Regions from separate parts of the Massilia litorea genome, predicted to be linked through region 1. Evidence: predicted binding sites of a transcription regulator. Region 1 holds the regulator's gene; each other region holds the start of a gene.
The links. Region 1 encodes LexA, which represses DNA repair genes until DNA is damaged. Its sites were predicted from a motif close to ACTGTATNNNNATACAGT; they were not measured.

Region 1 (7,723 bases):
TGCAGCGCGACGGCAACCGGGTGCTCGCCGGTGGTCTTCAGCGGGCCGGTCGGCAGGCGCACTTGCGCCTTTTCGACTGCGAAACCTTGCTTGCTCAGGGCTTCGGCGATGTCGAAGTTGGTGACCGAACCGAACAGACGACCGTCGACGCCGGCTTTCTGGGCGATGCTGATGGTCATGCCGTTCAGCTTTTCGCCTTGGGCTTGCGAAGCGTTCAGCTTTTCAGCAGCAGCTTTTTCCAGCTCGGCGCGCTTGGCTTCGAACTCGGCCTTGGCCGATTCGGTGGCGCGGCGGGCCATCTTTTGCGGGATCAGGAAGTTACGTGCGTAACCGTCCTTGACCTTGACCACGTCGCCCAGGTTGCCGACGTTAACAACTTTTTCCAAAAGGATAACTTGCATATTTTTCTCCAGGATATTCTGATCTGTACGACGGGATTAACCGTGGTGCAGGTCGGTGTACGGCAGCAGCGCGAGGTAGCGTGCGCGCTTGATCGCGGTGTCGACCTGGCGCTGGTAGTGCGCCTTGGTGCCGGTCAGACGTGCAGGCATGATCTTGCCGTTTTCCTGGACGAAGTCCTTCAGGGTGTCGACGTCTTTGTAATCGACCTGTTCCACGTTTGCAGCGGTGAAGCGGCAGAACTTCTTGCGCTTGAACAGCGGGTTCTGCTGTTTGCGCTTGAGTTTTTCTTTGGCCTTGTTTTTGTCGAACTTTTTACCGAATGCCATTTGAGGCTCCTGTATCTAAAAGGTGGCCGCTAGTCTTAAGCGGCGGCACTAAAATCAATGATGTGAAACACCAGGGCTTTACTGTTGCGATTCTTCCTGGCCAAAAATCCCGTAAACTGGTGTGCGGCGCCCAGTTCTGCGCTGGCGAAGCGGCCCGAAATTTCTCCCGCGGCGAACGCGGCAATTTCGAACTCGACCAGCCTGTCCACCCCTGCCTCGACCTGCTGCGAACTGTGCATCAGGATTGCCGAGACGACCGGCACGCCGGCGGGGGTATAGCGCAGTACGTCGCGTTCAGCAATCGTCGCGACGACTTGTAACTGGTTCACTGCGAGTTCACGATTCCTGGCAAGAAAAATTTAGGCAGCAGCTGGGGCCGGGGCTGCAGCGGCCGCTGGGGCTTCTGCGCGGTGGCTCTTGGCTGCGTCTTCGCGCTGGACCGACTTCATCATTGGCGATGGAGCGGTTTCAGCTTTCTTCATCTTCACGGTCAGGTGACGCAGCACGGCATCATTGAACTTGAATGCGGTTTCCAGCTCGACCAGGGTCTCGTTGTCGCACTCGATGTTCATGCAGATGTAGTGTGCCTTCGGCAGCTTCTGGATCTGGTAAGCCATCTGACGACGGCCCCAGTCTTCGACGCGATGGATGTTACCGCCGCGTGCGGTGACGCTGGCCTTGTAACGCTCGATCATCGCCGGGACTTGCTCGCTTTGGTCCGGGTGGACGATAAAAACGATTTCATAATGACGCATGCAACACTCCTTGAGGACGTTTAAACAAATGCCCACCTCGGCGTCAAGACGAGTGTGGGAAGGGAAAGCCGGCAATTATAACGCGGATGGCATGAAGGCGCAATCTCCCGCCGGCGTCGCCCCGGCGCGACACCTTGCTCGACAGGAAATGTTAAAAAATGAGGATTTCCCTTGCATTCGCCGAAATACTGTACAAAAATACAGTCTGAATCATTAACCTGTGGCAGATCCATGCTCAAGCTCACTGCAAGGCAACAACAGATCCTTGAACTGATCAAGGAAGCGATCGACAACACCGGCTTCCCGCCGACCCGTGCCGAGATCGCGAAAGAATTGGGCTTCAAATCGGCCAACGCCGCTGAAGAACACCTGCAGGCCCTGGCCCGCAAAGGCGCGATCGAGATCGTCTCGGGCACCTCGCGCGGCATTCGCCTGATCGGCGCTTCCCTGCCCGATCCGCTGCCGACCGTACCAGCCGCCCTGCTGATGTCGCTGCCGCTGGTCGGCCGCGTCGCCGCGGGCTCGCCGATCCTGGCACAGGAACACGTCGAAGCCACCTACAACGTCGACCCCGCCATGTTCGGCGCGCGCCCCGATTTCCTGCTGAAGGTGCGCGGCTGGTCGATGCGCGACGCCGGCATCATGGATGGCGACTTCCTCGCCGTCAAAAAGATCGACAGCGCCAAGAACGGCCAGATCGTCGTGGCCCGCATCGGCGAAGACGTCACCGTCAAGCGCTACCGCAAGACCGGCGAGACCATCGAACTGCTGCCGGAAAATCCGGACTTCAAGGTCATCCGCGTGGAGCCGGGCGACGATTTCGCGCTCGAGGGCCTGGCGGTGGGATTGATGCGCAGCTGGCATTAAGCGCGGCTGGGTATGAAAAAAGCCGCTGGCGCGGCTTTTTTAACGTCGGCGTTATTTGTTGGCCTGGCTATAGTTGTGCTTTCGCGCCTCGATGTCGCGCGCGCGCTCGGCCGAAGGACCGCCCTCGATGATGGCGTTGTGCTCCTTCACATAGGCCCCTGTCGCGCTACGCCAGGCTGCGACATCGGCCAGCACCAGCTTGGCCGCGACTTTCGCCTCTTCCGACAGGTTCTCCTGCACCTGGGTAAGATGGGTTTGAGCGCGCTCCGTCTCGGCGGCATTCATCAGCTTCACGATGTCTGCCGGAATGCGCTTTACCAGCGGCGAGGCTGCATTCAGGTTTTCCACGAAACCGTTGTAGCAGCTCTGCCAGCTTGCAATGGCTGCCGATACGCGATCGATCTCGTCGCTCTGCTTCGATATCGCGGGAATGCGCGGTGCGGGACAAGCATATTTCCCGGTTTTCAAGTCGCTACCGTCGTAGCCGCTTAACCAATAATCGATGTCGGCCCGCCGTTCCGTGCGCTGTTGCATGACGACGAGCGAGCTGGCCGCCACCGCATTGCCTTTCGCAGCGGCTTTACGGAACCATGCCTGGGCCTTGGCCTCATCCACGACGCCGGCTTCGCCGTACCAGTACATCTGGCCCAGGTGTTGCTGTGCATCGGCATTGCCGGCATTTGCCAGCCTGGTGTACAAGGTCAGGGCTTCCGTATAGCGCTTCTGCTCGAACAGCGTGTTGGCGGAAGCGAGATCGTTGGCGGCAGCAGCGGGAAGGCTGACAAACAGGAAGGCAGCGTACAGAAGTTTTTTCATGGCGGTAACGAAATGAGCAGGGCCCATCATACTGCGAGAAGGGCCGCCACTCAAAGGATCACTTGCCGGTCGTGATGCGCGTGTTCGTGCTTCCATGCAAACGCATCTCGTTGTCGCGCACGTTCCGAATCGTGTCCAGTTCCAGCTGACGCTTGCGCCGCAGGTTCTCCTCTTTCACGAATGCCTGGGTCGACTTCTCCCAGGCGTCGCGCTGGGCTAACGTCGCGTCGGCTTGTGTTTGGGCATCGAGGATGATCTTGCGGTAGGTCGGCTCGATATGGGCACGCACGCGCTCGAACTCCGCGGGGCTCATCATGTCGAGGACGTCTTGCGGGATCACTTTGCCCGGTGGCATCGCGGAATTGAAGTTACTGACGAAGCCGTTGTAGCAGGTCTGCCATGTTGCAACAGCTGCGCGGGTGGCCTCGATCTCCTCATTGGTCTTCGACAGGACGGGAATCGCCGGCGCTGGGCAGGCGAATTTTCCCGAGCGTAGCTCTTCACCACGATATTCGCTCATCCAGTAAGCGATTTCCTTCTCGCGGGTCTTGCGCCGTTCGAGGATAGCCAGCGATTCCTTTGCGTCGGGGACGCCTGCCGCCGCGGCTTTGCCGATCCATTCGCGGGCAGCGTTCAGATCTTGCGCCGTACCGTCGCCATACCAGTACATCTCGCCAAGGCGGAATTGGGCTTCGGAATTACCGGCGCGCGCGGCCTTGGTAAACAGCGGCAGGGCCTTCGCATAATCCTTGGCTGCCAGCAGGCGATTCGCGTCAGCGAGATCGTCTGCGCTTGCACTAAGGCACACGAAAAGTAAGGAGAGTACATAACGGCGCATGGAATCGTCCTGTCGGAAATATTGTAGGCCGATCATAAAACCGTAATGTTTTAAAGGCAACGCATTCTGCGTGCACATGCGTTGCATTTTTACATCATACGTCCAGTGCGACGCGGAAATCCTCCAGCAAATCGTCGGCATCCTCGATGCCCACCGATACCCGGATCAGCGACTCGGCAATGCCCATGCTGGCACGGCGCTCGGCACCCATCTCGAAGAAAATCGTGTGCGCGACCGGAATCACCAGCGTGCGCGTGTCGCCGAGGTTGCTTGCGGGGATCGCCAGGTTCAGGCGGTTCAGGTAATCGAAAGGATCGATATCCGCGCGCAGCTCGAAGCTGAGCAGCGATCCGGCGGCGCGGAACAGCTCGGTGCTGAGGCCGTGTTGCGGATGCGAGGGCAGGCCCGGATAGTGGACGGCCGAGACCCGTTCATCGGCTTCGAGCATCTGCGCCAGCGCCAGCGCATTCGCGCAGGTGCGCTCCATGCGCAAGGCCAGCGTTTCCGCGCCGACCGCGATGTGGTGCGCCGCTTCCGGCCCGAGGGCGGCGCCGAAATCGCGCAGGGCCTTCGCGCGCAGCTGGGCCATGCCCTGGGCCGCGGGCGGCTGCTTGCGGAAGTTGGCGGCGATATTCGGGAAGGCGCTCCAGTCGAACAGGCCGGTGTCGGTCAGCGCGCCGCCGAGCGCGATGCCATGGCCGGCGATCGACTTGGTCAGCGAATTGACGACCAGCCCCGCCCCCACCGCTTTCGGGCGGAACAAATACGGCGTGGTCATGGTGTTGTCGACCACGTACAGGATGCCGCGCGCACGGCACAGTTCGCCGATACGGGCCAGGTCCGCCACCTGGGTACGCGGATTCGCGATGGTCTCGACGAACACCAAGCGCGTATTTTCCTTCAGAACCGCCTCGACATTGGCCACATCGGTCGCGTCGACGAAATCGACCTCGACGCCCTGCCCCGCCACCGTCTGCCACAGGCTGTTGGTGTTCCCGAACAGGAAGCTCGATGAGACGATGTGGTCGCCTTCGCGCAGCAGCGCCTGGAACAGCGCGCCGATGGCCGCCATGCCTGTGCCGAAGCACAGCGACGACACCCCGTCTTCCATCTTCGTGATCTTGTCTTCCAGCGCGGACACCGTCGGGTTGCCCTGGCGACCGTAGCGGAAGCCCGGTTCCTTGCCCTGGAATACGGACGCTAGCTGGCGCGCATCGTTATAGCCGAATGCGACCGAGGTGTGGATGGGTTTGTGCAGTGAGCCCTGCTCGATCGCCTTGCGGCGGTCGTTGTGCAGGATCGTAGTCGTGAAACCGTAGTGTTTTTTTTCGCTCATGGCAGTGCAGGTGAATTATTCGGCGGGGACCGCTGGATTCAGGTTCAGCTGGGTACGCACCACGTCTTCCTGCGAGACACCCTTGCCGCCGTTATGGCGCGCAGTCTCCAGGTTGTCGAGGTAGGCCGGGGTCACGTCGCCGGTCACATAGACGCCGTCGAAGCACGAGGCCTCGAAATTGGTCAGCGCCGGATTCACGTCCGAGATCGACCGCTTCAGGGCATCGATATCCTGGTAGACCAGGCGGTCGGCGGTGATCTCCTCGCACACTTCCTCGACGGTGCGGCCGTAGGCGATCAGCTCGTCGCGGGTCGGCATGTCGATGCCATAGACGTTCGGGAACAGCACCGGCGGCGCGGCCGAAGCGAAGAACACTTTGCGGGCGCCCGCTTCGCGCGCCATCTGCACGATCTCGCGGCTGGTGGTGCCGCGCACGATCGAATCGTCGACCAGCAGCACGTTCTTGCCCTTGAACTCGGAGCCGATGGCGTTCAGTTTCTGGCGCACGGATTTCTTGCGCATCCCTTGCCCAGGCATGATGAAGGTACGGCCGATGTAGCGGTTTTTAATGAAACCTTCGCGGTATTCGACGCCGAGCTTCAGGGCCAGCTGGATCGCCGCCGGACGCGAGGAATCGGGAATCGGCATCACGACGTCGATGTCCTCGACCGGGATCTCCTTGCGGATCTTGTCGGCCAGGTATTCGCCCATCTTCAGGCGGGTGGCGTAGACCGAGGCGCCGTCGATCACCGAATCCGGACGTGCCAGGTAGACGTATTCGAAGGCGCAGGGATTGAGCGACGGGTTTTCGGCGCACTGGCGCTCGTGCAACACGCCATCCTCGCCGATGAACACGGCTTCACCCGGGGCGATGTCGCGCACGAAGCGGAAACCGATGCCCTCCAAGGCCACCGATTCGCTGGCAACCATGTATTCGGTGCCGTTCTCGCCCTCGTTCATGCCCAGGCACAGCGGACGGATGCCGTAGGGGTCGCGGAAGGCGAGCATGCCGTGGCCGGCGATCTGGGCCACGACGGCATAAGCGCCGCGCACGCGGCGGTGCACAACCCCCACCGCCTTGAACACGGCTTCGGCGTCGAGCGAATAGCCGTTGGCCGCTTCCTGGATCTCGTGGGCCAGCACGTTGAGCAGCACTTCCGAGTCGGAATTGGTATTGATGTGGCGGCGGTCGTTGCGGAACAGCGCCTCCTTCAGCTCGGCCTGGTTGGTCAGGTTGCCGTTGTGGGCCAGGGTGATGCCGAAGGGCGCGTTCACGTAGAAGGGCTGCGCTTCTTCCTCGCTCGACGAGCCGGCGGTCGGGTAGCGGCAGTGGCCGATACCGGTATTGCCCTGCAGCGAACGCATGTTACGGGTGCGGAACACGTCGCGCACGAGGCCATTCGCCTTGTACATCGAGAACATGCTGCTGTGATTGGTTGCAATGCCCGCCGCGTCCTGGCCGCGGTGCTGCAACAGCAGCAATGCGTCATACAACAACTGGTTGACGGGGGTTTGCGAGACGACGCCGACGATGCCACACATGGTGCGCTCCTAAGAACTGAATGCTGTTACGGAAGAATGCAAAACGAAGATTTCAAAACGACTGTTCAAAAATTCAGGTGCTGCGCCAGCGCAGCGGGGAGAAAGGGCTTGACGGTGCGCGCGCCGGCTTCGGCCAGGGGGGACAACAGCGCGTCTTTCCAGAATGCTTGTTGGGGAATGGCGGTCATGGAACACAATATGACGGCGGCCAGCACGATTACAATCCCGCGCGCCAGGCCGAACAGGCCGCCCAGGCCGCGGTCCGCCAGGCTCAGGCCGGCGGCGTCGATCAGCGCGCCGATGGCCAGGGACAGCAGGCCCATCAGGATGCGCACGCCCAGGAACAGGGCCACGAAGGCCACGATGAGGCGCGCCGTATCGCCCGGTATCATACCCGGCAACAGCGTCGCGAGGCGCGCACCATACGCATTCGCGACGACAAAGGCGACGATCCAGCCCGTCAGGGACAGGATTTCTTTCACTAAACCACGCATGGTGCTGATCACGACCGAGGCTAGCAGCACGAACAAGACCAGGTAATCGAAAATCGTCACAGTCGGCAAGTGCGGGCCACGCGCATCAGATCGGTACCAGGAAACCGCCCAGGCCCAGCGAGCCCAGCTTTGCCTTGGTCCTGTCGGCCTCTTCGCGGCTGCCGAATGGACCGACTTGCACCTTGATCAGGGCGCCGGACTTTTTGGTAAACGAGCTGATGCCGCCGGAACGCAGGCGGGCCTGCAGTTCGTCGACCTTTTCCTGGGTCCCCAGGGCCGCCACCTGCACCACGAAGCGCTCGGATTTCTCCTCGGCCTTCTCATGTTTCTCGACGGGTTTCGAAGCT
Region 2 (7,723 bases), 790 kb from region 1:
CACACCCATCAAATATCCGCTTCCGTCTCGTTGCCGTGTTCCTCGATCCAGGCGCGGCGGGCGGCGGCTTCGCCTTTGCCCATCAACATGTTGAAACGCGCGCTCGATTCGCCGTGGTCGAAACCGCCCAGGGCCACCGGCAGCAGGCGCCGCGTGTCCGGGTTCATGGTCGTTTCCCAGAGCTGCTCGGCGTTCATCTCGCCCAGGCCTTTAAAACGGGAGATGTTCCAGCTGCCTTCCTTGAGACCGTCCTTTTTCAGCTTGTCCTCGATCGCCAGCAGTTCGCCGTCGTCCAGCGCGTACAGCTTCTGCAGCGGCTTCTTGCCGCGCGGCGGCACGTCGACACGGTACAGCGGCGGACGCGCCACGCAGATGTGCCCATGGCGGAACAGGGCAGGGAAGTGCTTGAAGAACAGGGTCAGCAAGAGCACCTGGATGTGGGAGCCGTCCACGTCCGCATCGGAGAGGATGCAGATCTTGCCGTAGCGCAGACCGCTCAGATCGGGCGAATCGCCCTGCGAGTGCGGGTCGACGCCGATCGCGACCGAGATGTCGTGGATCTCGTTGTTCGCGAACAGGCGGTCGCGGTCGGTTTCCCAGGTATTCAATACCTTGCCGCGCAGCGGCAGGATCGCCTGGTATTCCTTGTCGCGGCCCATCTTCGCGGAACCGCCGGCCGAATCGCCCTCGACCAGGAACAGTTCGTTGCGCGTCAGGTCGGTCGATTCGCAATCGGTCAGCTTGCCCGGCAAGACGGCGACGCCCGAGGACTTCTTCTTTTCGACCTTCTGCAGCGAACGCATGCGCGACTGCGCCTGCTTGATGACGAGGTCGGCCAGCTTCTTGCCGTATTCGACGTGCTGGTTCAGCCACAGCTCGAGCGGCGGTTTCGTGAACGTCGAGACGAGTTTGACGGCGTCGCGCGAGTTCAGGCGTTCCTTGGTCTGGCCCTGGAATTGCGGGTCCAGCACCTTCGCCGACAGCACGAAGGAGACGCGTGCGAACACGTCTTCCGGCAGCAGTTTGACGCCTTTCGGCAGCAGGCCGTGCAGTTCAACAAAACCTTTCACGGCGCCGTACAGGCCGTCGCGCAGGCCGGACTCGTGCGAGCCGCCGCTTGGCGTCGGGATCAGGTTGACGTAGGACTCGCGCACCACGGCGCCTTCCTCGTTCCAGGCCACGACCCAGGCCGCGCCTTCGCCTTCGGCAAAACTCTCGTCGCCCGCCGCCGCATAGCCGGCACCCTCGAACAGCGGGATCACGGTCTGGCCGCTGGTGCTCTGGTTCATTGCCTCGACCAGGTAGCCGCGCAGGCCCTCGTCGTAGCGCCAGGTCTGGACGTCGCCGGTTTTCGCGTTCGTCAGCGTGACGGTCACGCCCGGCAGCAGCACGGCTTTTGACCTCAGCAGACGCACCAGGTCGCCCATCGGGATGTTCGGCGAATCGAAATATTTGGCGTCCGGCCAGGCGGTGACGCGGGTGCCGTTCTTCTTGCCGCCGCGCTCGAAGGGTGCGGAGGAGAGCGGCTCGATCACGTCGCCGTCGGCGAAGACCAGGTTGTGGACGCCGTTGCCGTCCTCGGTCTTGCGCCAGACCGTGATCTCGAGGCGCTTCGACAGCGCATTGGTGACCGAGACGCCGACGCCGTGCAGGCCGCCCGAGAAGGCATAGGCGCCGCCCGAACCCTTGTCGAACTTGCCGCCGGCGTGCAGGCGCGTGAACACGATTTCGACCGTGGACACGCCTTCTTCCGGGTGGATGCCGACCGGGATGCCGCGGCCGTCGTCCTCGACGGTGACGGAACCGTCGACGTTCAGGGTAACGCCGATGTTGCTGCAGTAGCCGCCCAGCGCCTCGTCGGAGGCGTTGTCGATGACTTCCTGGATGATGTGCAGCGGGTTCTCGGTGCGGGTGTACATGCCCGGACGCTGCTTCACGGGTTCGAGTCCCTTGAGGACGCGGATGGATGATTCGCTGTAGTCGGGTGCGGGTTTCTTGGTTGCCATGCTGATCAGTGTTTTTTCGAAAGCCTGCGCATTCTATATCTTGTCGGGAGGAAAAAGCAGGAGGGGCGTAACGGATTGTTCTTGTCAACGCGTGGAAACGTGACTAGATTGGTACGCAAGGTTGCTACGCCAAGCGGCCCCGAGAAACCGTTGAGCGGAAGGCGTTCATTGAGAACAATACTGTACATGCATACAGTAATAATCGCAAGACTCGCCATCTTACCGCAGTTTTCCGTACAACAGGTCCGTGGGCTGTCCACGTCGCACGCACCGGATGATCATCATGCATGCACAAAAAATGCCGACGGCAGTACGACTGCTCGGATTTTCACCAGGCGCTGCCGTGCACCTGGCCACCTTGCTGGCAGGTGCGCCGCGCTCGGGACCGCTGTATTCCTGCCTGCATGAGGACAGCCTGCAGGAACCCGACATCGTGCTGGCCGACGGCGGCAATCCGGCGGCCCTGGCCTGGCTCGACGGCATGCGCTGTGCGCCGCCCGCGCTGGTGATCGGCGGTTCGCCCCACGCCGATTACGCCCACCTGGCGCTCCCGATCGACCCCGAGCAGTTGCATGCCTCCCTCGTCAGACTGCTGGCCGAACGGCGGCGTGCGCTGGCGCTGCTGAGCGCGCGCGGCGAGCCGCTGCTGGCCGAGCGCCGGCGTCGTCCCAGGCTCGGGGCCGACGCCGGCTGCGCCGATGGACGCCAGCCGCCGCGCGACGGCAAGGTGCTGATCGTCGACAAGGGCGGCGCCTTCCGTGACCATCTGGCCGGGCTGGTAGGTGATGGCCGGCTGGCGATCGCCTGGACCGACAGCGCGCCGATGGCAGTGCGCCTGTGCGACGAGACACCGGTCTCGCTGGCGATGATCAACACGGCCACACCCGGCATCGACCCCTATGGACTGAGCCGCAACATCAAGGCGCAGGACGGGGCAGGGCGCACGGCCGTGGTGCTGCTGGTGGGACGGACATTCAATTATGACAGTACGCTGGCGCATGGCGCCGGGGTACGCGGGCTGCTCGACAAGCCGGTGGGGGACCGCAGCCTGGTGTGCATGCTGCAACGCTTGACGAGTCTGCAGGACATGCCTGCCTCGGTCAGCTCAGCCATGTGATTTTGTTACAACTTCGAATCGTGCGCGGCAGTGGCGGGGCTATATTCGTCCCATGGCAGACGAACAACCCAAGCCCGACGCCGAGCCTTCCGGCCCGCCGCTGGAAAACCGTGCCGAGACCCCGCAGCGCATTCCGGACCGCCGCGCAAGCAGTGGCGGCGTGCCGCGTTACCAGCGTCCAGGCGACACGCCCTTCGCGCTGGCCGGGCGGGTGCTGCGTTCACGCTGGCGTGCACTGCGCGACCGCTTCAGCCGCGACTTCATGCGCCGCACCCTGCGCATCGGCGTCTCGGCGCGCATCTTTCATCCCGAACCGGGTTCGACCGGCCTGCGCAGCAAAAATCTCCAGTACCTGGAGGAGTCGATCGCCCAATGGGTGATGTCGCGCGACGTGCTGGTGTTCATGATCCCGACCGTGAACACCAACGGCCTGCTCCATCCCAGCAACATCACCCTGCGCCACTACGCGCGCCACCTGGACGGCCTGGTATTGCAGGGCGGGGCCGACGTCTCGCCGCAGACCTATTCCGAGTCGCCCACCCGCCCCGAGTGGAGCGGTGACCGCGCGCGCGACCTGTACGAACTCGAACTGCTGCACGAATTCGTGGAGGCCGGCAAGCCGGTGCTGGGCGTCTGCCGCGGCTGCCAGCTGATCAACGTGGCCTTCGGCGGTACCCTGTACCAGGACGTGGCGACGAATGTTCCCTCCGCGCTGGCCCACGTGCACACCGACTATGACGCCCACCGCCACGCGATCGAATTCCCGCCGGGCTCCTCGCTCGGGCGCATGTTCCCCAACGCCGGGCGCCCGATCGTCAATTCGATCCACCACCAGGCGGTCAAGGAACCCGGGCGCGATATCCGCATCGAGGCGGTGTCATATCCGGACGGGATCGTCGAGGCGATCCGCTACGACAAGGCGGACTTCGTGATGGGCCTGCAATGGCACCCGGAATTCCACCGGGCCGGTGGGACGGACCTGCTCGATTGCACGCCGGTGCTGGATGAGTTTTTACGGGCGGCCAGGGAGACGCGCTTGTAAGAAATGTCGCCAATATTCATGTTGCGATCCGCGTGGGCTCGAGAGCCCACCCTACGTTACACCGCTGCCGCGTGATCAATCTTGGAACGGTGGTGCAATCGAAACGCTACCTGCGCCGGAACCGCCGCTCGCCGCGAAACCAGTTGATCGCCGCATGCACCATCCCCTCGACGCTGCCCTGCTGCTCGTACTGCTGCCGCAGCAGCGTCGCGTCACTGCCATGCGCCGCCGCCAGCGCCAGGTGTTTTAATCCATCCAGGCTCCCCAGCGCCGCGGCATACGGCTCCATCTTATTCAGCGTCGCCAGGATATCCTCGCGCAGCGACACCGTTTCGTAGGTCTTCGGATGCGTGATCGCTCCCTCCAGCCCGAAGCGGCAAGCCTGGAAGCGGTTGTAGTTATAGACGAGGTAATCGTCCTCGACCGGCGGCTCATCGAAGCGTTCCAGCAGATAGCTGCACAGCGCCTGCAGATAGGCCGCCAGCGCCGCCGCGCGTTCCACCGTCAGTGGCGTGTCGCACACGCGCAGCTCGATCGTGCCGTACTCGGGTTTCGGGCGCAGGTCCCAGTAAAAATCCTTCATGCTCTTGACGATGCCGGTGCGCTCCATCTTGGCGAAATAGGCCGACTCGAATTCCGCCCAGCTGAGCATGAAGGGCGCGCGCCCGCTCATCGGGAAGGCGAACACGGAATTCAGGCGCGCCGAATCGAAATGGCTGTCGTGGCCCTGCACGAAGGGAGAAGAGCTCGACAAGGCGATGAAATGCGGGATGTAGCGGCTCAAGGCGTGCAGCAGGTACATGGCGTTGTCGCCGTCGCCGCAGCCGATGTGCACGTGCTGGCCGAACACGGTAAATTGCTTGGCCAGGTAGCCGTACAGCGAGGACAAATGTTCGAAGCGGGCTTTCGGGAAAATCTTCTGTTCCGACCAGTGCTGGAAAGGGTGGGTGCCGCCGCCGGCGATGCCGATGTTCAGCTGGTCGCCGGCTGCGACCAGGGTGTCGCGGATTTCCTGCAATTCGGCCAGCAGCGCCGGATAGGTCGATTGCACGCTCGAATTAATCTCGATCATGCTCTCGGTGATCTCGGGCGTCACGTTGCCGGGGAAGGGCTTGCGGGCCAGCAGGTGCAGCAAATCCGGGCTGGCGGCAGTGAGGTCGAAGTCGGACAGGCTGACCAGCTGCAACTCGAGTTCGACCCCGAAGGTCAGCGGCGTGGACTGGGTAAACGGTTCAAGGGGCATGCGACGCCTCCGGGCGGGGCTCTGGTATTTCGTGCGCCCACACCAGGGCGCGCTGGATGATGATCGGCCCGAACACTTCCAATAACATCGTCACCGCCGCCACCGAACGCAGTTCCTCGACGACGTGCACGCCGGCCAGCCGCGCGTGTTCCAGCAGCAGGATCACGAACACGGACAATGGCGCCAGCGCCACGCCGGCCAGCGCCCCCTTGCGCCAGGAGATGCCCGCCAGGTGGGAAAAGGCCATGACGCCTGCCGTCTTGGTAACCAGGCGCGCCAACACGAGCACGGCGGCAAGCAGGCTGCCGGCCGCGACCTTCTGCCAGTCGAGGGTCGAAGCGGCGAACACGAACAACAACACCGTCAGCAATTCGCCCAGCGCTCCAAAGCCGCGCTGGGCCTGGCTGAAGGCGACGCGCCGGTGGCGCGCGACCAGGCCAAAGGCGAGCGTCGACACCACCGGCGACAAGCCGCCCGCATACGACAGGGCGACCAGCAAAATCACCGCCAGCGCAAAGGCGGCGGTCGCATCCTGGCGCGGATTCCTGAGTCCACGCAGCAGCGCCGGCACGGCCAGGCCGAACACGGCGCCGGTCAGGATCGACATTGCCAGTAACACCAGGCTGTTCCAGATGGCGTCGCCCAGGTCCTCGAAGGTGCGGAAAATCCAGAACGCCACGATGACATTGAACGCGAACACGGCCAGCACGCAGTTCTGGGCCGTCAGGTGCAGCACGCGTTCCGTCACCTGGCCCGAACTGCGCTGTTCGTTGATGACCCGCACCACGGTGGCGGGCGAGGTCGCCATCGACAGCGAGGCCAGCATCAGCGCCGTCATCTGCGCCGAACCGAAGGCGCCTGCGATGAAGTAGACGGCAATGAAGGTGGCCAGCGATTCGGCCAGCCCGCTGACGCCGATCCAGGGATTGGTGCGCAGCCAGTGCAGGTTGATGCGGTAGCCGAGCTCGAACAGGATCAGGCCGAAGGCGACGTCGGCCAGCATCGATACGGGGCCAATGTCGGGAAGCGGCAGGATGCCGAGCTGCGGGCTGCCCAGCGCGAAGCCGACCAGGCCGTAAAAACTAATGCGCGGCAAGCCGGTCCAGCGCTGCCCGAATTCCCCCGCGATCCAGGCGATGGCGATCGCGAACGGCCACGCGAGACTGGTCAGGATCGGCAACAGGTCGAGCATGCGGGCTCCTTGAGGGGAACGGGTCTTTGTCGATTTTACAAGACTGGTATGGTGCAGGCTGCACACGATTGGACCTGTGAATAACGGAAGAGTTCGTTGTCAGGGGAGCTGGCGCTGGCTAGAATGGCGGGCCCCTATCGATTCCTCATTCGTCGCTTCGCCCCGACGTGCTTTCATGCCCCAACCGAATGCCCCGCAAACGCAGCCCCAGCCGGGCCGCGCGCCGATCCGCCTTCTCGCCCAGGTGCTGACCTGCGTCGCCTTTTCGCTGATCGCATTGTTGATCATCTTTTTTGCACAGGCGCAGCCCTTGTCCGTCTTCCGTGGCCCGATGGCCGTGGGTGAACAATTGCTGTTCGGCCTCGGCCTGTCGGCGCTGGCGGCGGTGGCTTCCTATGTCAGCTTCCGCCTGACGGCGACATCCGAGGCGACCGCGAACACGATCAAGGCCTACGGCCGGCTGGACCTGTCGGGCTTCAATCCCGTCTGGATCAGCCTGGCCGCCGCGATCGGCGAAGAGCTGCTGTTCCGCGCGGCGCTGCAGCCGCTGCTGGGGGTGTGGATCACCTCGGTGATCTTCCTGCTGACGCATACGCCGGTGTACCAGTTCCGGCGTTTGAACCGCGCGACGCTGGTGCAGGCGGCGGGGGTGTTCGGGGCCAGCGTGGCGCTCGGCTTCATTTACCAGTACGTCGGACTGCTGGCCGCGATGATGGTGCACACGGCGCTTGATGTGATCGGGTTGTATGTGGTGCGCAATGCGGTGCGGGGAGCGCGCTGAGGCGGAGTGGCTGATCACATTGTGAACGCGTGGGCATGCCCACCCTACGTCGTGCATCGGCCTGTGACTGCGATGTAGCGTAGGGTGGGCATGCCCACGCGTGACGCGTGAAAGGCCCGCAGCCCTTTATTTACTCAACAAACGCATCGCCCGCTCCAATCCTTCGAGCGTCACCGGGAACATCCGGTTGTTCATGATCTGGCGAATGACGGCAATCGACTGCCGGTATTGCCACAGATGTTCCGGCTCCGGATTGAGCCAGGCGAACTTCGGAAAGGCGCGGCAGAAGCGGGCCAGCCATTCGGCGCCGGCCTCCTCGTTGTTGTATTCGACCGAGCCGCC
Region 3 (7,723 bases), 1.0 Mb from region 1:
GAAGTCGCGTACCGCCTGGCCCGGGTTCTTGACCTGGACGTGAACCGAAGGGTCGGTAATCTTCAGCTGGTGCTTGTCGACGATCTTTTCGATGGTCCTGGTGACCTCGCCGGCATTCGTGAGGCCGGCCTGCTTGAGTGCACGGTCGGACAGCTGGCCGGCGACGAACGCGGGACGTTCGCGCTCGATGCCGTTGTCGTCACCGAAATACACCTGTTTCAGCGTCCGCCAGCGCGCATACACCTCGGGCGGCAATACGTCCTTCAGTTCGGCGCCGTCCGGATTTTTCTTGACCCCGATCAGGAACGGCAGGGCCGTCACGGCGCCCCAGCCGACGCTGACGCCCGAGCCGGGCGGCTTCAGGTATTCCTGGGATTGCGCGATCACCTTCTCGACTTCGCGCGAGCGCCATTCCATCTTGATGGGCAGCGGAGAATACGTGCCGAAGACCCACATCACGTGATCTCCCTTCGAGACCTTCCACAGGCCGGGCCCCGGGCGGCTGCCGGAAACGAGGATGGTTTGCGGTGCAGCTTCCGCGTCGTCCGGCGCCGGTGCGGCCGGTGCGGCCTGTGCGGCCGGTGCCGCCGGCGCGGCGGGCTGCGATGCGGGCCCGGCTTCGGTCTGTGCCAGCACAGGCAAGCTCAGGAAGCACAGGGTCAGCGCGGAGACGAGGCGTTTCAGTGTCAGCATGGTGCATCCTTCGGGTTGTTAGCTGAAGGGTATTGTGTTGCCACAAAGCGATATAAGCAAGAAACAAGATGTTACAAGAGCCATATGTATATTGAATATCACGAATTCTCACTGGGACGCTTGCGCGCCGCCCATGGCCGCAGGACCAGATAGCTCGGCACCGCCGTGCGCGAGGCGCTCGTTGCGCTGATCAATTGCCGACGCAGCAGTAAGGCGATCGCGCGTTGCGCCGTGATGCGCGACAGGCCAGCCTCGAGCGCGATCGTCGCATAGCTGAGCTGTACGGCGCGCCCGCCGGCCGCCTCGATCCGGTGCCACAAATACACGTAGATCAGGAAAGCCGAAGGCGCTTTTTCGTGGCCGACGAGGTCCGGCATCAGCACATCGAGTACATAGGGATCGAAGGTGGTCACTGGCATCATGAAGAGTATAGTCACGATGATTATAGCTGCCCGGTATCCCGTGCGAGAATGCCGGGCAAACAACCAGGAGCGTGCATGATCACCCATATCAAATTCGTCAGCATCCCGACCCGCGACCAGGACGCGGCGCTCGCCTTCTACACCGAGAAGCTGGGCTTTCGCGTCATCACCGACCAGCCCTTCGGCCCCCAGCGCTGGATCGAGCTGCGCGTCGGCGCTTCGGATACGCGCTTTGTCCTGTTCACGCCGCCGGGCCAGGAAGACCGCATCGGTAGCCAGTTCAACGGTTCGCTCGCCTGCGACGACGTCGAGGCGACCTATCGCCAGCTCTTGAGCCGCGGCGTCGAGTTCGTGTCGGAACCGCAGAAGCAGCCCTGGGGTACCTACGCCATCATGAAGGATCCGGACGGCAACCAGTTCGTCTTGTCCTCGTCCTGATCGGCTTGCCGAATCAAGCATCGCGCTTGATAACCCGCCAATTCGCTTGCGGATTGCCGGGTTTTTGACATAAATATTTCCGTACGTCCATCAAGATCCGGCGCCGGCGTCCGTTATCCAGACTGATAGCGCGCTTTGAGCGCGCGCGCCCACCAACACCGGATCCGTCATGAAACTCGTCGCTGTCCTCGCCTTTGCCGCCGCATCGCTGCTGTCCGCCTGCGGCACCGTGCACACGCCCTTCACCCGCCAGGCGCCCGCGCCGCAGCCGGTCATCGTCACCCTGAACGCCACCGGCTACGGCGCCGTCAACACCGCCGCCTGCAATGGCGAGTGCGACCGCGTCTCGCCGGCCCAGCGCAAGCTGCTCGCCATGCGCGCCGCGCGCCTGGATGCCTACCGCGCGATGGCCGAACAGGTGTATGGCCTGCGCGTCGAAGGCGGCAGCACGGTTGGCTCGCTCGCGCTCAAGGACGACAGTTTCAAGGTGTATATTGACGCCTTCATCCGTGGCGCGCGCGTGACGAAAGTCGCCCAGCGCGAAGACGGCAGCTACGAGACGACCGTGGAGATGGATTTCGATACCAATGCGGCCCCCTCCCAGACTCCCCCGCGTGCCACCCAGGCAGTGGCAAAGAACGCGCGCAGCATGGTGGGCAACGCCGGTCCCGGCGCTGCCTATGGCGCCTCGTTCTACCATGCCCAGTAAGCTGGGGCAGTTCGGCGGCGCCCTGCTGGCGCTGCTGCTCAGCTTGTCTATTCCCGTGTGCGCCGCGCCGGCCGAGGCCGAAGGCGTCGCCGCGATCGCCGGCGGCAACCTCGCCGGCGCGCGCCAGGCCGCGATCCGCGATGCGCTCGAACAGCTCGGCCTGCGCAGCGGCGCCCGCGTCGATGTCGCCGCCGGCACCGCCACCCGCGGCAAGACGGTTGAGAGCAGCCGCGTCCAGCCAGCCTTTGACTTCGACCGCTACACGGTGCTGCGCGAATGGCAGACCGGCCAGGTGCTGCACGTGCGCATCGCCGTCAAAGAAGAAGACGCGCGTCCGCGCGGCAGCGTGAATCTCGCCTATAAAAAGAAGATCGTCGTCACGCCTTTCCACGTGCGCCGCTCGCCCCAGCTCGACGACGTCGACGACATCGCGATCCGCCTGCCCCAGGAGCTGCTGCGCCGCATGACGGCCGGCGGCAAGTTCCTCGGCAAGGAAAGTCCGTATGTCATCTCGCCGGGCAGCAAGGGCCCGAGCACGGACACAGCGGCCGTGCGTCGCATCGCCGGCATGTACGAGAGCCAGTTCGTGGTCTCGGGCGAAATCGTCGACGCCGGTAATTTCGACAAGCCGGCGTTCTATGGCCTGATCAACAAGGACGCGCGCCGCATCGAAATCGAATTTTTCGTCCACGATGGGCTGACCGGCGTCCTGCTGGCACGCCGCACGGCGCTGGTGGAAACGGTCGGAGAAAGACGCGTCGGCCGCGATAAACCCTTCGGCAGCGCCAGCTTCGCCGCCACGCCTTTCGGCGGCGCCATCCTGCGCGCGCTCGACGAAGGCATCGCCGGCATCACGGCCGATATCGCGGCATTACCCTTCATGGCCAAGGTGGTGCAGGTGCAGGGCGAACGGATCGTCATCGACGCCGGCAGCACCTCCTCGGTGACGCCGGGCGACCAGCTCGTCGTCTACCGGCTCGACCCGCGCCAGCAGGTGTATGGAGCCGATCCGCTGGTGCCGCTCGGCACCGTGGAGGCGCCGGTCGGGACGGTGTCGATCGTGCAGGTGCAGCCGGGATTTGCGATCGGGACCATGACGCCGCCAGGCGCCGCGCGCCAGGTCAGCGCCGGGGACATGGTGCGCTTCGACGTGGCGGTGATGCCGGGACGGTAAGGCGCTTTACGCCGGCGGTTCTTCCGGCGGCCGTTCCAGCAGCGACTGCGCCAGCTTCAGGCCATCGACCATCACCTTGAACGCCTGGTGTTTCGCCTCCTCGTCCGGCACGCGCAGGATATACGAGGGGTGGTAGACGGTGACGACCCAGCGGTCTTCGTGGCGGATTGCCTTGCCGAGCGACTCGCCCAGCTTCGCATTGCCATTCCCGATGACCGATTTCAGCGCCGTCGCGCCGAGCGCCACGATCACCTTCGGTTTCACCGACGCCAGCTCCTTGTCCAGCCAGTAGTGGCAGGCCTCGACCTCGCGCTGGGCCGGCGTCTTGTGCAGGCGCCGCTTGCCGCGCGGCTCCCATTTGAAATGTTTGACCGCATTGGTCAGATAGATCTCGCGCCGCTCCAGGCCGGCGGCCTCGAACACGCGGTCGAGCAGCTTGCCGGCGGGCCCAATAAAGGCTTTGCCGGCCAGATCCTCCTGGTCGCCCGGCTGCTCGCCGACCAGCATGATCTGCGCCTTCTTCGGCCCTTCTCCGCCTACCGCCTGGGTCGCGTACTGCCACAGGTCGCAGCGCCGGCATTCGTCGAGTTTCGACGGTTGCTGGCGTTCGGGCTGGGCGTCGGCGGGGGCGATCGGGATCGTGGCGCCGCTTTTCCGGCCCACCGCCTGGGCCTGGCCGGTGCTGCGCGCGCCGAGTTCGGCATTGCTGACCATGGCCGGGACGATCGCGCCTTCCGGCAGATTTTTCCAGAAGCGCGACGGAATATGGCTTTGCATCAGCTGGGCGTTGACGCGCGCGGGATTGAAGATGCTGCGGTAATAGGTCAGCCACAGGGCCTCGCCGGCATCGTCGAGGTCGGCCGCGCTCGACATCAGGGGGCCGGTATGGTGCAGGCTCGCGCCGTCCCACATGACGCTGGCCTCGGGCGTGCCGATCATCCAGGTGACGCCGCCCATGCGGTGTTTGAAATGTTCGGCGACCTGGGGCAGCACGTCGTGGCGCGGCTCGAACCAGGCGGCAAATTGCGGCGGACCGGCCTCGATGGGCCGCTCGCGGAATCGGATATAGGCGTGCATGTCGTGCTCCTCGCGGCGCACCGCCTTGACCATCGCATGCAGACGGGCGCCGTCGGCGTCGGCCGGCGACTGCACGTCGTGCTCGCCATGCTGCCAGCGCCAGATCACCCGGTACAGGAAGGCCCAGCGGTCGGGCACGCGGCAGCAGGCGGCGGACTGCAGCATGTCCATCAGCGCGCGAGGAATGTGCGGTGCCGGTTTTGTGGGGGTCAACCCGGCAGGAACATTATCGACAGAAGGGGCAGAGTCCGGCGCACCCGAGAACAGGTCGGCATCGAGCACGCCGACCTGGTTCCAGGTGACCAGTTCCGGCGCCACGTCATGCACCAGCAGTTCGCGCGCGACGGCACGCCACTCGAGAAAGCTGGAGACCACCAGCGGCTGGCCGGCGGCAACCATCGCAACCGCGGCCGCCGCGTTCATGCCGCCTTCAGCTCGGGCCAGAGGTTCATCTGCTCCTGCGGCGCACCGAGGTGGCGCCGCAGCAGGTCGGAACTGGCAAGACCTTGGGCCGGCTTGTAGTCGGCGGTGACGACGAAAGGCGCGATCTTCTTCATGCTGCAGCGCAGTCGCGATAAATCTTCCCAGCGCACCCGGCGCAGGCGGCGCAGGTCGACGATGCGCTTGGCGTTGCGCAGGCCGATGCCGGGCACGCGCGCAATCATCTCGGCGTCCGCGCGGTTCAGGTCCATCGGGAAGTGCTCGCGATTCGCCAGCGCCCAGGCCAGCTTCGGGTCGACGTCGAGCGCCAGGTTGCCGGCGGCCGGCATCAGTTCGCCCGCCGTAAAACCGTAGCCGCGCAGCAAAAAATCGGCCTGGTACAGGCGGTGCTCGCGCAAGAGCGGCGGCGGGGCGAGGGGCACGCTGTCCGGGCTCTGCGGGATCGGGCTGAAGGCCGAGTAGTACACGCGCTTGAGTTTATAGCTGCCGTACAGGGTTTCGGCCGTATTCAGGATGGTCTGGTCGTCGCTGGCGTCAGCGCCGACGATCATCTGGGTACTTTGCCCGGCGGGCGCGAAACTCGGCCCCTTCGGCTCTTCCGCCTTTTCATCGAGCTTGCGCCGGATCGAACCCATCGCCAGTTTGATGGTGTGGACGTTCTTTTCCGGTGCCAGGCGGGTCACGCTGTCGTGGGTCGGCAGCTCGATGTTCACCGACAGCCGGTCGGCATAGCGGCCGGCCTCGGCGATCAGCAGCGGATCGGCGTCCGGAATCGTTTTCAGGTGGATGTAGCCCTTGAAGTGATGGACTTCGCGCAGGGTGCGCGCGACGGCGACCAGCTGCTCCATCGTGTAATCGCTCGACTGGATGATGCCGGAACTCAGGAACAGGCCGTCGATGTAGTTGCGCAGGTAAAAATCGTGGGTCAGCTTGACGACTTCGGCGACCGAAAAACGTGCGCGCGGGACATTCGAGGTGCGGCGGTTGACGCAGTACTGGCAGTCGTAGACGCAGAAATTGGTGAGCAGGATTTTTAATAGCGATACGCAGCGGCCGTCCGGCGTGTAGCTGTGGCAGATGCCCATGCCGGTAGTCGCGCCGATGCCGCCGTCATTGCCGTCGGAAGCACGCTTCGGCGCCCCGCTGCTGGCGCAGGAAGCGTCGTATTTGGCGGCGTCCGCCAGGATTTCGAGCTTGTCGGAAAGTTTCATCGGAGTGGAGAAACTGTATGGGTGTACAGTATAAACCAGTCCGGGTATGGACGACGCGCGGGAGGGTGCAGGGGCGGGACAAAGGCGGGCCAATCAATCCCGGCATCGACTGAACCCGGAACGGCAGCGCACCGTAGGGTGGACTCCCGAGTCCACGCGTTACGCACGGTTGAGCAACCGAAACGGATCACATCAGGCATATGCTGGCGCTCTGCAGTGTTCGTGGTGTGTTCAGGGACACGAACGCGTGGACTCAGGAGTCCACCCTACGTTACTACAATCCGTAATCGGCGGCTGCGTGCACCAGCGCCAGCTCCTCGGCATTCATGCGTGCCGTGATCCGTTTCAGGTAGGGCGCCGCGCCCGGAATGCCGGACGCCGCGGCCCGCGCCAGCCAGTCATGGGCCTCGAGCAGATCGCGCTGCGCCCCCTGCCCGGTCGCACTCATCACGCCCAGGTTGAACTGCGCCCGCGCGTGCCCCTGGCGCGCCGCGCACAGGTACCAGAAGTGAGCGGCCTCGTAGTCGCGTTCGACGCCGTGGGCGCTGTCGTAGCGCAGCGCCAGCGCGAACTGGGACAGGGCATGACCCTGCTCGGCGGCCTTGCGGTACCAGGCCGCGGCCTCGCGCGGGTCGCTCGTCTCCTCGCGTTCGAGCAGCACGCCGACCATGTGCTGGGCCGGTGCATATTCCTGGTCGGCCGCGCGCCGGTACCAGTACAGCGCGCGCGCCGCATCGCGTGCCGCGCCGGTGCCGGCCTCGTGGCGCAGGCCGAGATCGAACTGGGCGCGCAAATGGCCCTGCTCGGCCGCCTGCATCATCCAGTGGGTCGCCTGCGCAGGGTCGTGGGGGACGCCGGTGCCGGCGTCGTACAGTTGACCGAGGTGGTATTGCGCGGCCGGCAGACCCTGGTCCGCGGCTTGGCGGTACCAGTGCGCCGCCTGTGCCGGGTCGCGCTCGACGCCCTGGCCGTGTTCGTAGCGCAGTCCGAGGTTGTCCTGGGCGGCGGCGTGGCCCTGTTCGGCAGCGCGCCGGTACCAGGTCAATGCGGCCGCTTCGTCGCGCGGCACGCCGTGGCCGCTGTCGAAGATCAGGGCGAGGTTGAACTGGGAACTGGCGTGGCCCTGCTGCGCGGCGCGCTGGTACCACTCGACCGCCTGCACGCTGTCCTGGGCGACGTCCTGCCCCTTGTCGAAGCGCAGCGCGAGGTTGAACTGGGCCGGCGCGTGGCCCTGCTGCGCGGCGCGGCGCAGCCAGTCGAGCGCTTGCTCCGGGTCGCGCGCGACACCCTGCCCGCTGTCGTAGCGCAGCGCCAGCGCGAACTGCGAGCGCGCATAGCCCTGCTCGGCCGCGCGCCGGTACCAGGCCAGCGCCTCGGCCTGGTCCTGTGGAATGCCCTTGCCGCCTTCGTACATCATGCCCAGGTTGTGCTGGGCGCCGGGATCGCCCTGGGCGGCGGCCTGGCCGAACCAGTGCAGCGCCTGCGCCACGTCGACGCCGGCGCCCTGTCCCTTCGCGTACAGCCAGCCGAGGTTGTACTGGGCCGGCGCATACCCCTG

Region 2: the regulator LexA is predicted to act here: its motif matches at 2,186-2,203, upstream of LPB04_RS08800 (DNA topoisomerase IV subunit B).
Region 3: the regulator LexA is predicted to act here: its motif matches at 6,178-6,195, upstream of LPB04_RS07710 (putative DNA modification/repair radical SAM protein).

Annotation. Positions count from the first base shown of each region.
Region 1 covers NZ_CP062941.1:2,755,933-2,763,655, reverse strand. The annotation lists gene rplI (50S ribosomal protein L9) at 1-401, opposite strand, end outside; gene rpsR (30S ribosomal protein S18) at 438-728, opposite strand; gene priB (primosomal replication protein N) at 764-1,057, opposite strand; gene rpsF (30S ribosomal protein S6) at 1,088-1,483, opposite strand; gene lexA (transcriptional repressor LexA) at 1,715-2,350, shown strand; gene LPB04_RS12290 (SEL1-like repeat protein) at 2,402-3,196, opposite strand; gene LPB04_RS12285 (tetratricopeptide repeat protein) at 3,225-4,091, opposite strand; gene LPB04_RS12280 (cystathionine gamma-synthase family protein) at 4,099-5,340, opposite strand; gene purF (amidophosphoribosyltransferase) at 5,356-6,882, opposite strand; gene LPB04_RS12270 (CvpA family protein) at 6,948-7,436, opposite strand; gene LPB04_RS12265 (SPOR domain-containing protein) at 7,462-7,723, opposite strand, start outside.
Region 2 covers NZ_CP062941.1:1,970,198-1,977,920, forward strand. The annotation lists gene LPB04_RS08800 (DNA topoisomerase IV subunit B) at 9-2,006, opposite strand; gene LPB04_RS08805 (PleD family two-component system response regulator) at 2,290-3,123, shown strand; gene LPB04_RS08810 (gamma-glutamyl-gamma-aminobutyrate hydrolase family protein) at 3,176-4,165, shown strand; gene LPB04_RS08815 (YbdK family carboxylate-amine ligase) at 4,272-5,408, opposite strand; gene LPB04_RS08820 (cation:proton antiporter) at 5,398-6,600, opposite strand; gene LPB04_RS08825 (CPBP family intramembrane glutamic endopeptidase) at 6,776-7,381, shown strand; gene LPB04_RS08830 (vWA domain-containing protein) at 7,508-7,723, opposite strand, start outside.
Region 3 covers NZ_CP062941.1:1,738,756-1,746,478, reverse strand. The annotation lists gene LPB04_RS07740 (TraB/GumN family protein) at 1-693, opposite strand, end outside; gene LPB04_RS07735 (helix-turn-helix domain-containing protein) at 792-1,115, opposite strand; gene LPB04_RS07730 (VOC family protein) at 1,191-1,553, shown strand; gene LPB04_RS07725 (LPP20 family lipoprotein) at 1,723-2,262, shown strand; gene LPB04_RS07720 (flagella assembly protein FlgT middle domain-containing protein) at 2,252-3,436, shown strand; gene LPB04_RS07715 (UdgX family uracil-DNA binding protein) at 3,443-4,936, opposite strand; gene LPB04_RS07710 (putative DNA modification/repair radical SAM protein) at 4,933-6,165, opposite strand; gene LPB04_RS07705 (tetratricopeptide repeat protein) at 6,440-7,723, opposite strand, start outside.